2 regions of the Streptomyces sp. NPDC052079 genome follow, and region 1 is predicted to be linked to the other one. Evidence: riboswitches for the same ligand, from Rfam matches in the RefSeq annotation. Region 1 holds a riboswitch; the other holds the start of a gene.
What was found. Region 1 has a riboswitch for cyclic di-AMP ahead of AB0L56_RS22835 (transglycosylase family protein). Riboswitches for the same ligand answer to the same signal wherever they lie in the genome.
Positions count from the first base shown of each region.

Region 2: another riboswitch for cyclic di-AMP. It lies ahead of AB0L56_RS25440 (peptidoglycan DD-metalloendopeptidase family protein); the one in region 1 lies ahead of AB0L56_RS22835 (transglycosylase family protein).

Region 1 covers NZ_JBFAWL010000017.1:14,803-19,325, reverse strand. Annotated here, with positions in the region: gene AB0L56_RS22845 (cytochrome P450) at 1-88, shown strand, start outside; gene AB0L56_RS22840 (transglycosylase family protein) at 289-1,254, shown strand; cyclic di-AMP (ydaO/yuaA leader) riboswitch at 1,460-1,628, shown strand; gene AB0L56_RS22835 (transglycosylase family protein) at 1,632-2,324, shown strand; gene eno (phosphopyruvate hydratase) at 2,593-3,879, shown strand; gene AB0L56_RS22825 (septum formation initiator family protein) at 4,031-4,501, shown strand.
Region 2 covers NZ_JBFAWL010000021.1:50,751-55,273, reverse strand. Annotated here, with positions in the region: gene AB0L56_RS25455 (XRE family transcriptional regulator) at 1-585, shown strand, start outside; gene AB0L56_RS25450 (DUF6126 family protein) at 582-710, shown strand; gene AB0L56_RS25445 (tyrosine-protein phosphatase) at 732-1,529, opposite strand; cyclic di-AMP (ydaO/yuaA leader) riboswitch at 1,982-2,143, shown strand; gene AB0L56_RS25440 (peptidoglycan DD-metalloendopeptidase family protein) at 2,148-3,056, shown strand; gene AB0L56_RS25435 (SGNH/GDSL hydrolase family protein) at 3,261-4,046, shown strand; partial or broken gene AB0L56_RS25430 (MBL fold metallo-hydrolase) at 4,312-4,523, shown strand, end outside.

The DNA.
Region 1 (4,523 bases):
CGAACCGGACGAACTCCGGTGGCGCGGCGGGCTCATTATGCGCGGACTGCGCACACTTCCGGTGGAATTCACCCCACCGCAAAAGTGACGGACCGGGCTCCGGTCTTTGCCCCCGCTCGGGCCAGCGCAAACGTGACACGCGCTCAACTCTGTGATCTTCACGTGATCTGCGCGGCATTAACTTGTGACAAGTGATCGACTGCCGATACCTTCACCCTTCAAGTGCGGCGCTCCGTCTCGGGCTCCTTCGCCGCGCCGGTTCATCGCTGTCGTGTGAAAGGTCTTCGCATGCTCTCCGGGAACGGTCGGCACCGCCGCCCCCGCCAGGCTCCGGCTCTCCTCGTCGCGGCCGGAGTGACCGGCTCCGCCATCGCGATCCCGCTCCTCGCGGCCGGCAGCGCCAGCGCGGCCGACGGCTCCACCTGGGACCGGGTCGCCGAGTGCGAGAGCGGTGGTTCCTGGAGCGAGAACAGCGGCAACGGGTACTACGGCGGCCTGCAGTTGACCCAGGACGACTGGGAGAAGTACGGCGGCCTGGACTATGCGCCGAGCGCCGACCAGGCCAGCCGCAATCAGCAGATAGCCGTCGCCGAGGCGATCCTCGCCGACCAGGGTGTCGGAGCATGGCGCACCTGCGGCCTGCTCGCGGGCCTGGAGCAGAACGCTCCCGCGGCCGACGTCGACACGGGTACGTCCGCCTCGCCGGACTCCGGCGACGCATCCGCTTCCGCCTCTCCGTCGGCCACGGCCGACCCGTCGTCCGGTGCGGACGGAAAGGACAAGACGCCGGAGGGCGCCGGCGGCGCATCGTATGAATCCGGCAGGTCGACTGAATCGGACGCCCCTTCGGGCAGCGACGGTGGCGACAAGAGTGCGGACGTCAGTGCCTCCCCCTCTGCCACCCCCGACGGTGACAAGCCGGACAAGACGGTGCAGAGCGGCGGTTCTTCAGCGGACAGTGGTGACGAGGGAACCGGTCGCCACCGCGGCGCCGGCGCCGAGGAGGGTGAGGACGAGGAGCGTGCGTCCGAGTCGTCCGGCCGGCACGCGCGCGGTCTCGACGCCTGGGGCAGCACCGGCGGCTCCTACACCGTGGACTCCGGGGACAACCTCTCGTCCATCGCCGACTCCCTTGCGGTCGACGGCGGATGGCGTGCGCTGTACGCCGTCAACGCCCAGCTCATCGGCGCCGACCCGGACTACATCCTGCCGGGTCAGGAGCTCGAGGTCGGGACCGAAGCGGGCGAAAAGTGACATCCGAAATCGCCCGGACGCGGGGCCGGTTGACGGCATGATTCGCGCCGAATGTCCGGTGTAAAGGCCGTGAGAGATAGGTCTCAGAAGCGCTGATCCTCTTTGATATTCCGTGAATCGCGTGTCTACGGTCGTGACCGCTCGCCATCGCGGGCCCCGGCTGCCGCCACGCCGAATCCTGCCAGCGGCAGCACGGGAACAGTCGTCGCGTCATGCGCCGTAGGCAGGAGCGGGGGACCCAAGGTAAGTGCCCTTTCCGGTGATTGACACCGGTTCGGGCTTGGGGTGAAGCCGCCTCCCGGGAGGGACGCGGCCGGGCAACTCAACCGGCCCGAACCCGACAGCTCACCTCGCAGGCGTCGGTGAGGGGATCCACCATGCTGTTTTCCGGCAAGGGCAAGCACCGTCGTCCGTCCAAGGGCACCCGCGCGATGACCATCGCCGGTGTCGCCTCCGCCGCCGTCGCCGCCCCGCTGATGGCGGCCGGCAGCGCCTCCGCCGCCACCGCGTCCGAGTGGGACGCCGTCGCCCAGTGCGAGTCCGGCGGCAACTGGTCCATCAACACCGGCAACGGTTACTACGGCGGTCTGCAGTTCTCCGCCTCCACCTGGGCCGGCTACGGCGGCACGAAGTACGCCCCCAGCGCTGACCATGCCACCAAGGCCCAGCAGATCGAGATCGCCGAGAAGGTCCTGGCGGGCCAGGGCAAGGGCGCCTGGCCGGTCTGCGGCAAGGGCCTCTCCAACGCCGCCTACACCGGCGACTCGGCCGGCTCCGCGCAGAACACCCAGCCCCGCGAGACCGAGCAGAAGGCCTCGCGCTCCACCGAGCGCCCGGCCGCCGAGAAGCAGGCCGAGCCGAAGGCCGAGAAGAAGACCGTCACCACCCCCACCGGCAAGAAGGTCGAGAAGGGCGACGGCGAGTACAAGGTCGTCAAGGGCGACACCCTCAGCTCCATCGCCGAGGAGCACGACGTCAAGGGCGGCTGGGCTGAGCTGTTCAAGCTGAACGACGACATCGTCCAGGACGCCGACCTCATCTACCCGGGCCAGCAGCTGCACCTGAAGTAGGGCAACGCCGCAGGTCCCTCCCCGTCCCCACGGGCTCCCCGCCCCGGTGCGTCATCCCCCGTACGCACCGGGGCGGGGTCATGCGCGGGGGAAGACTTTCCGGTCGGGGTTTCCGGAACCGCCTTTGTTCCGATCAAAAACAATCTACGCTCGGTTCTGTCCATGGGGTGAGCGGCCGGATGGCCGATCGCCCGGAGCCGGTTAGGCTCGGTCTCGCAAGACCTCCGTGGCCTTGCTCACCCGCGTCACATCCAAGAAGGAGATGCTCGTGCCGTCCATCGACGTCGTCGTAGCCCGGGAAATCCTGGACTCCCGAGGCAACCCCACGGTCGAGGTCGAGGTCGGCCTCGACGACGGCAGCACGGGTCGTGCCGCCGTCCCGTCCGGCGCCTCCACCGGCGCCTTCGAGGCCATCGAACTCCGTGACGGCGATGCCAACCGTTACCTGGGCAAGGGCGTCGAGAAGGCCGTACTGGCCGTCATCGAGCAGATCGGCCCGGAGCTCGTCGGCTACGACGCCACGGAGCAGCGCCTGATCGACCAGGCGATGTTCGACCTGGACGCCACCGACAACAAGGGCTCCCTGGGCGCCAACGCCATCCTCGGCGTCTCGCTCGCCGTCGCCCACGCCGCCTCCGAGGCCTCCGACCTTCCGCTGTTCCGCTACCTGGGCGGTCCGAACGCGCATCTGCTGCCGGTGCCGATGATGAACATCCTGAACGGCGGCTCGCACGCCGACTCCAACGTGGACATCCAGGAGTTCATGATCGCCCCGATCGGCGCGGAGTCCTTCTCCGAGGCCCTGCGCTGGGGCGCCGAGGTCTACCACACGCTGAAGAAGGTCCTGAAGAGCAAGGGCCTGGCCACCGGCCTCGGCGACGAGGGCGGCTTCGCCCCCAACCTCGGCTCCAACCGTGAGGCCCTCGACCTCATCCTCGAGGCCATCAGGGAAGCCGGCTACACCCCCGGCGAGCAGATCGCCCTCGCGCTCGACGTCGCCGCCTCCGAGTTCTACAAGGACGGCTCCTACACCTTCGAGGGCAAGACGCGCTCGGCCGCCGAGATGACCGAGTACTACGCCGAGCTCGTCGAGGCGTACCCGCTCGTCTCCATCGAGGACCCGCTGTTCGAGGACGACTGGGAGGGCTGGAAGACCATCACCGCCAAGCTCGGTGACAAGGTCCAGCTCGTCGGCGACGACCTGTTCGTCACCAACCCCGAGCGTCTCGCGCGCGGCATCGACGAGGGCGCCGCCAACGCCCTGCTGGTCAAGGTCAACCAGATCGGCTCGCTGACCGAGACCCTGGACGCCGTCGAGCTGGCCCAGCGCAACGGCTTCAAGTGCATGATGTCCCACCGCTCCGGCGAGACCGAGGACGTCACCATCGCCGACCTCGCGGTCGCCACCAACTGCGGCCAGATCAAGACCGGGGCCCCGGCCCGCTCCGAGCGCGTCGCCAAGTACAACCAGCTGCTGCGCATCGAGGAGATCCTCGACGACGCCGCGGTGTACGCCGGCCGCAGCGCGTTCCCGCGGTTCCGCTCCGAGGACTGAGCGCCGGTTCGCAGGCAGCGTCGTACGTACGTCCCCGTACTCGGTCCCGTACCGTGTGCGGGGACGTACGCGCGTATGACGGTGAACGAGACGCGTATGACGGCGAGACGAGAGGCGGGATCATGGCGGTGCTGTGCGGGAGCGCGACTCCGTGACCGGCCGGGACCGTTTCTCCACCGCGACCAGGATCCGGCTGATCGGCGAGCAGACCGCCGCCCGGGTCTACCGCTCGCAGACCAGGCGGCAGGCCCGCCGCTCCCGGCTGACCGGCCGGGCGGCGCTGCTCGCGCTGGTGCTCTGCTCGCTGATCGTGGCCCTCGCCTACCCCATGCGGCAGTACGTCTCCCAGCGGGCGGACATCGCCGAACTCCAGCAGAAGCAGGACGAGACCCGTCAGCGGGTCGAACGGCTGCGCGACATGAAGGCCCGCTGGCAGGACGACGCCTACGCCGAGCAGGAGATCCGCCGGCGCCTGCACTACGTCATGCCCGGCGAGACCGGCTACATCGTCGTCGATCCGGACACCGCCGGGACGTCGCGCACCGATCTCGAGGCGGCCGACCGCCCCTGGTATTCGAACGTCTGGGACGGCGTCGACAAGTCCGACGCCGCGGTCCAGTGACCACCCTTTGCAGAAAGCCGTA
Region 2 (4,523 bases), on a different contig from region 1:
GGTGGCCTTCCCGCGGTCGCGCCCCAACTGCGCGCCCTGCGGCGACGGGCCTCCCTGACCCTCGAGGCCGCCGCCCGCGACGCCGGTCTGTCACCGGCGCATCTCTCCCGGCTGGAGACCGGGCAGCGGCAGCCCTCGCTGCCGATGCTGCTGTCCCTCGCCCGGATCTACGGTACGACGGTCTCCGAGCTGCTCGGCGAGGCGGCCACCGAACGGGACGCCGTGGTCCGCGCCGCCGACATGGAACCCACCGCGGCGGGCGGCTGGACGTACTGGCCGGCCGGGGCGCCGGGGCGCGGCATGCAGGCCCTGCGGGTCCATGTGCCGCACGGCTCCCAGGGCGACATCGTGCGCGTCCATCCCGGCGAGGAGTGGCTGTACGTCCTCAAGGGCCGGCTGCTGCTGCGCCTGGGGGACGTCCTGCACCGGCTCGCCCCGGGCGACAGCGCGCACTTCGACTCGCTGACCCCGCACCGTATTGCCGCAGCCGACCCCGACGGGGTCGAACTGCTGTTCGTCCACACCCTGCTGCAGAGTCCCACGGCCGCGCTGTGCCTGGGCCCGATCCACGGAGAAGCGACATGACTGGTAAGGACATGGAGGAGAAGTTCCCACGGGCCCTGTGGGTGCGGCTGTTCATCTACGTGGTGGTGGGGCACCTCTTCGCGGCCTTCATCTACTTCCTGTTCGAGATAGCCCCCAAGAAGTAGACGCCGGGGCGGGTGCCCGCCTCAGTCGAGCATGCGCTCGCGCAGCCGCTCCCGGGCCCCGGGGGTGAGGCCGAGCCCCTGCTCCAGATAGGCGTCGACCCCGCCCCAGGTCTCCTCCACCGTCTCGAAGGCGGCCGACAGGTACTCCGCCCGGGCGTCGAACAGCGGGCTGAGCAGCTCCATGACCTCGGAGGAGTAGGCCGAGGCGGAGCTGCCGCTGCGGTGCACCTTGTAACGGCGGTGCTTGGCGTTGGACTTGAGGTAGTCGTCGACGATCGCGTCCCGCTCGACGCCCAGCGCGAGCAGCGTCACCGCCACGGACAGTCCCGCACGGTCCTTGCCCGCCGCGCAGTGCATCAGCACGGGGACGCTGTCCTCGGCGAGCGAGCGCAGCACCTGGGCGTGCTCGGCGGTGCGCTCCGTGATGATCATCCGGTAGGAGGTGATCATCCGGTCCGCGCCCTTGCCGTCCGCGAGGACCGAGCGCAGCTGGTCCAGGTCGCCGTCGCGGACCATCTTCCAGAACTCGGCGCCGTCGGCCGGGTCGCTGAGCGGCAGGTTCAGATTGCGCACGCCCGGCAGTTCGACGTCCGGCCCCTCCAGCTTCTGGTCCGCCGCGTTGCGGAAGTCGAAGATCGTGTGCAGCCCGAGCGAGGACAGGAAGACGGCGTCCTCGGCGGTCGCATGGGCCAGGTGACCGCTGCGGAACAGCACCCCGTGCCGCACCCGCCGACCGTCCACGGTCGGCAGTCCGCCCACGTCGCGGAAGTTGCGTACTCCGGCCAGCTCGGGTTCGGTCGACGGGATCTGCTGCGTCACGGGGACTCCTCCCACTCGGCGCCGCCGCCGCTGCTCGTCGGCGGGCATCACCTGACGATACGACATGCCTGCCTGGGGCAATGAGTTCTCCACAGGCGTGGCCCGGCCGCCCAGGCGCCCAGGATGCGCATGCCTGTGATCGCATGATTGAGGCGTTGTGTCCGATTAGGTCGCTTCGCTATAACATGCCACCAAAGCAGGAGAAATGGGAGTGGGGTGCGTGAGCAGCGTCATATCCGTGACGATGTGTTATCGCCATGCTCACGTAATCAAGCGCAATAACAAGGGAATTCGTGGGCCCTCTGCATCACGATTGACGCTCGGTGACGTCAATTCCTCCTGTGGATCACGGAAAAAGCACCTTCGCGGCGAACTGCCGCTTGTCCCGTCGCATCCGGGTCGCTTACGTTCACGACCGATCCGGACGGACGCCTAATCCTGCCGCCGCCCGGAGCCCGCACACACTGACCCGTGTACGGCAGGAGCGGGGGACCCACAGGTAAGACTGCCTGTTCCGGTCTCCGGAACGGCTTGGGGTTAAGTCGCGTGATATCGCGGCCGGACATCTCCAGTCCGAACCCGACAGCTCACCTCGCAGGCGCCGGAGAGGAATTCGTCATGCCCGCGAAGGGTAAGCACCGCCGTCCCAAGGCTCAGCGTTTCACCCGCTCCATCGCCGTCGCCGGAACCGGTGGCGCCGCACTCGCCCTGCCGCTTCTCGGCGCCACCGGCGCGAACGCCGCCACGCCGCAGGCGGCCCCCGAAAAGGCCGTCCAGTCCCTTTCCGCCGGCGGCCACGAGGCCACCGCCGAAAAGAGCGACCAGGTCCGCACGTACACCGTGAAGGCCGGCGACTACCTGGCGAAGATCGCGGAGACGGAGAACGTCGACGGCGGCTGGAAGCAGCTCTACGCGGACAACCGCGAGGCCGTCGGCGACGACCCGGCACTCATCCACCCCGGTCTGAAGCTCACCATCGACGGTGAGGCCGCCAAGGCCACGCCGAAGAAGTCCACTGCGCCGGCGTCTCCGAAGCCTGCCGCGGCGAAGGCCGAGAAGCCCGCCGAGCAGCCGGCGCAGCAGCCGGCCGAGCAGCCGCAGCCGTCCTCCCCGGCCGCCTCCGGTTACAGCTCCCCGGTGCCCGGCGGCGGCATCGGCACCGCCTACAAGGTGGCCGGCGGCATGTGGTCCAGCGGCTACCACACCGGTGTCGACTTCAGCGTCCCGACCGGCACCTCCCTGAAGGCCGTCGGCTCCGGCACGGTCGTCTCCGCGGGCTGGGCCGGCGCGTACGGCAACCAGGTCGTCATCCAGCTCAGCGACGGCCACTACGCCCAGTACGCCCACCTGTCCTCGCTGTCGGTCTCGGCCGGCCAGACCGTGAGCGCCGGCCAGCAGGTCGGTCTCTCCGGCTCCACCGGCAACTCGACCGGCCCGCACCTGCACTTCGAGATCCGCACCACCCCGAACTACGGCTCGGACGTGGACCCGCTCTCCTACCTCCGCTCCAAGGGCGTCTCCATCTGACCCCCTGCGGCAACCTTCCTGACACGCGCACCGAAGGCCGGACCCCATCCACGGGTCCGGCCTCCGGTGTATTCCGGACCGGGCGACATTCTGAGAGTGGCTTATCTCACCGCACGTCAACGCTCGCCTACGGTCGCGTAGGTCACATTCCACGGTGAATCATGATCTGCCGTGGCAGACGATTCGAAGAATGACAGCAGAAGAGTGATCGGGTCGTACGTGGCGGTGGGGGACAGCTTCACCGAGGGCGTGGGTGACCCCGGCCCCGACGGGGCGTTCGTCGGCTGGGCCGACCGGTTCGCCGTGCTTCTCGCCGACCGCCGGCCCGAGGGGGACTTCGAGTACACCAATCTCGCGGTGCGCGGAAAGCTGCTGGACCAGATCATGGCGGACCAGCTCCCGGTGGCGGTCGAACTCGCCCCCGACCTGGTCTCGTTCTGCGCGGGCGGCAACGACATCCTCCGTCCGGGCACCGACCCGGACGAGGTCGCCGAGCGCTTCGAGCAGGCGATCGCCGCCCTCACCGCCGTGTGCGGCACGGTCCTGGTGACGACCGGGTTCGACACCCGCGGCGTCCCCGTGCTCAGGCATCTGCGCGGCAAGATCGCCACGTACAACGGGCACGTACGGGCCATCGCCGACCGCTACGGCTGCACGGTGCTGGACCTGTGGTCCCTCAAGAGCGTCCAGGACCGCAGGGCCTGGGACGCCGACCGGCTGCACCTCTCGCCCGAGGGCCACACCCGCGTCGCGCTGCGCGCGGGCCTCGCCCTCGGCCTGAAGGTGCCCGCGGACCCGGAGCAGCCGTGGCCGCCGCTGCCGCCTCGCGGCACGTTGGAGATCCGGCGGGACGACGTCCACTGGGCGCGGGAGTATCTGGTCCCGTGGATCGGCCGCCGCCTGCGGGGGGAGTCGTCGGGCGACCACGTCACGGCGAAGGGGACGCTGTCCCCGGAGGACATCCGGTCGCGGATCGCGAAGGTGGCGTGAGGCGCGGTTCGCGGGGTGCTGGGCGCGCGGGGCGTGTGTGGGTGGTGCGTGGCTGGTCGCGCAGTTCCCCGCGCCCCTTTTGGGGTGCTGCGCTCGCGGCGTCTTGAGGTCCGCGTGGGGCTTGGCGCGCGGGGGCGTGTACGGGTGGCTGGTCGCGCAGTTGCCCGCGCCCCTTTGGGGGCGCGGGGGCTGTTTCCACAACTGCCCCCGTCCGCGGAGCCACCGCACATAATGGACACTCCGATCGACTTCATCTGGAGGTACCGTGGCCGCTTCTTCCGCCCCCCGGGCGAGGCTGACCGCCCTGCGGCTGCCGGCCTTCGGCGCGGAGCCGGCCGGTGAGCGCCTGGCGCGGATCCGCAGGTCCCCGCACTTCGCGAACGGCGTGTTCCAGAACCCGGGCGGGCAGGCCCGTACGCGTCCCTCCGGGTCGGGATGGGACATGGCCAAGCAGTTCCTGGACAAGGACTCCCGCTC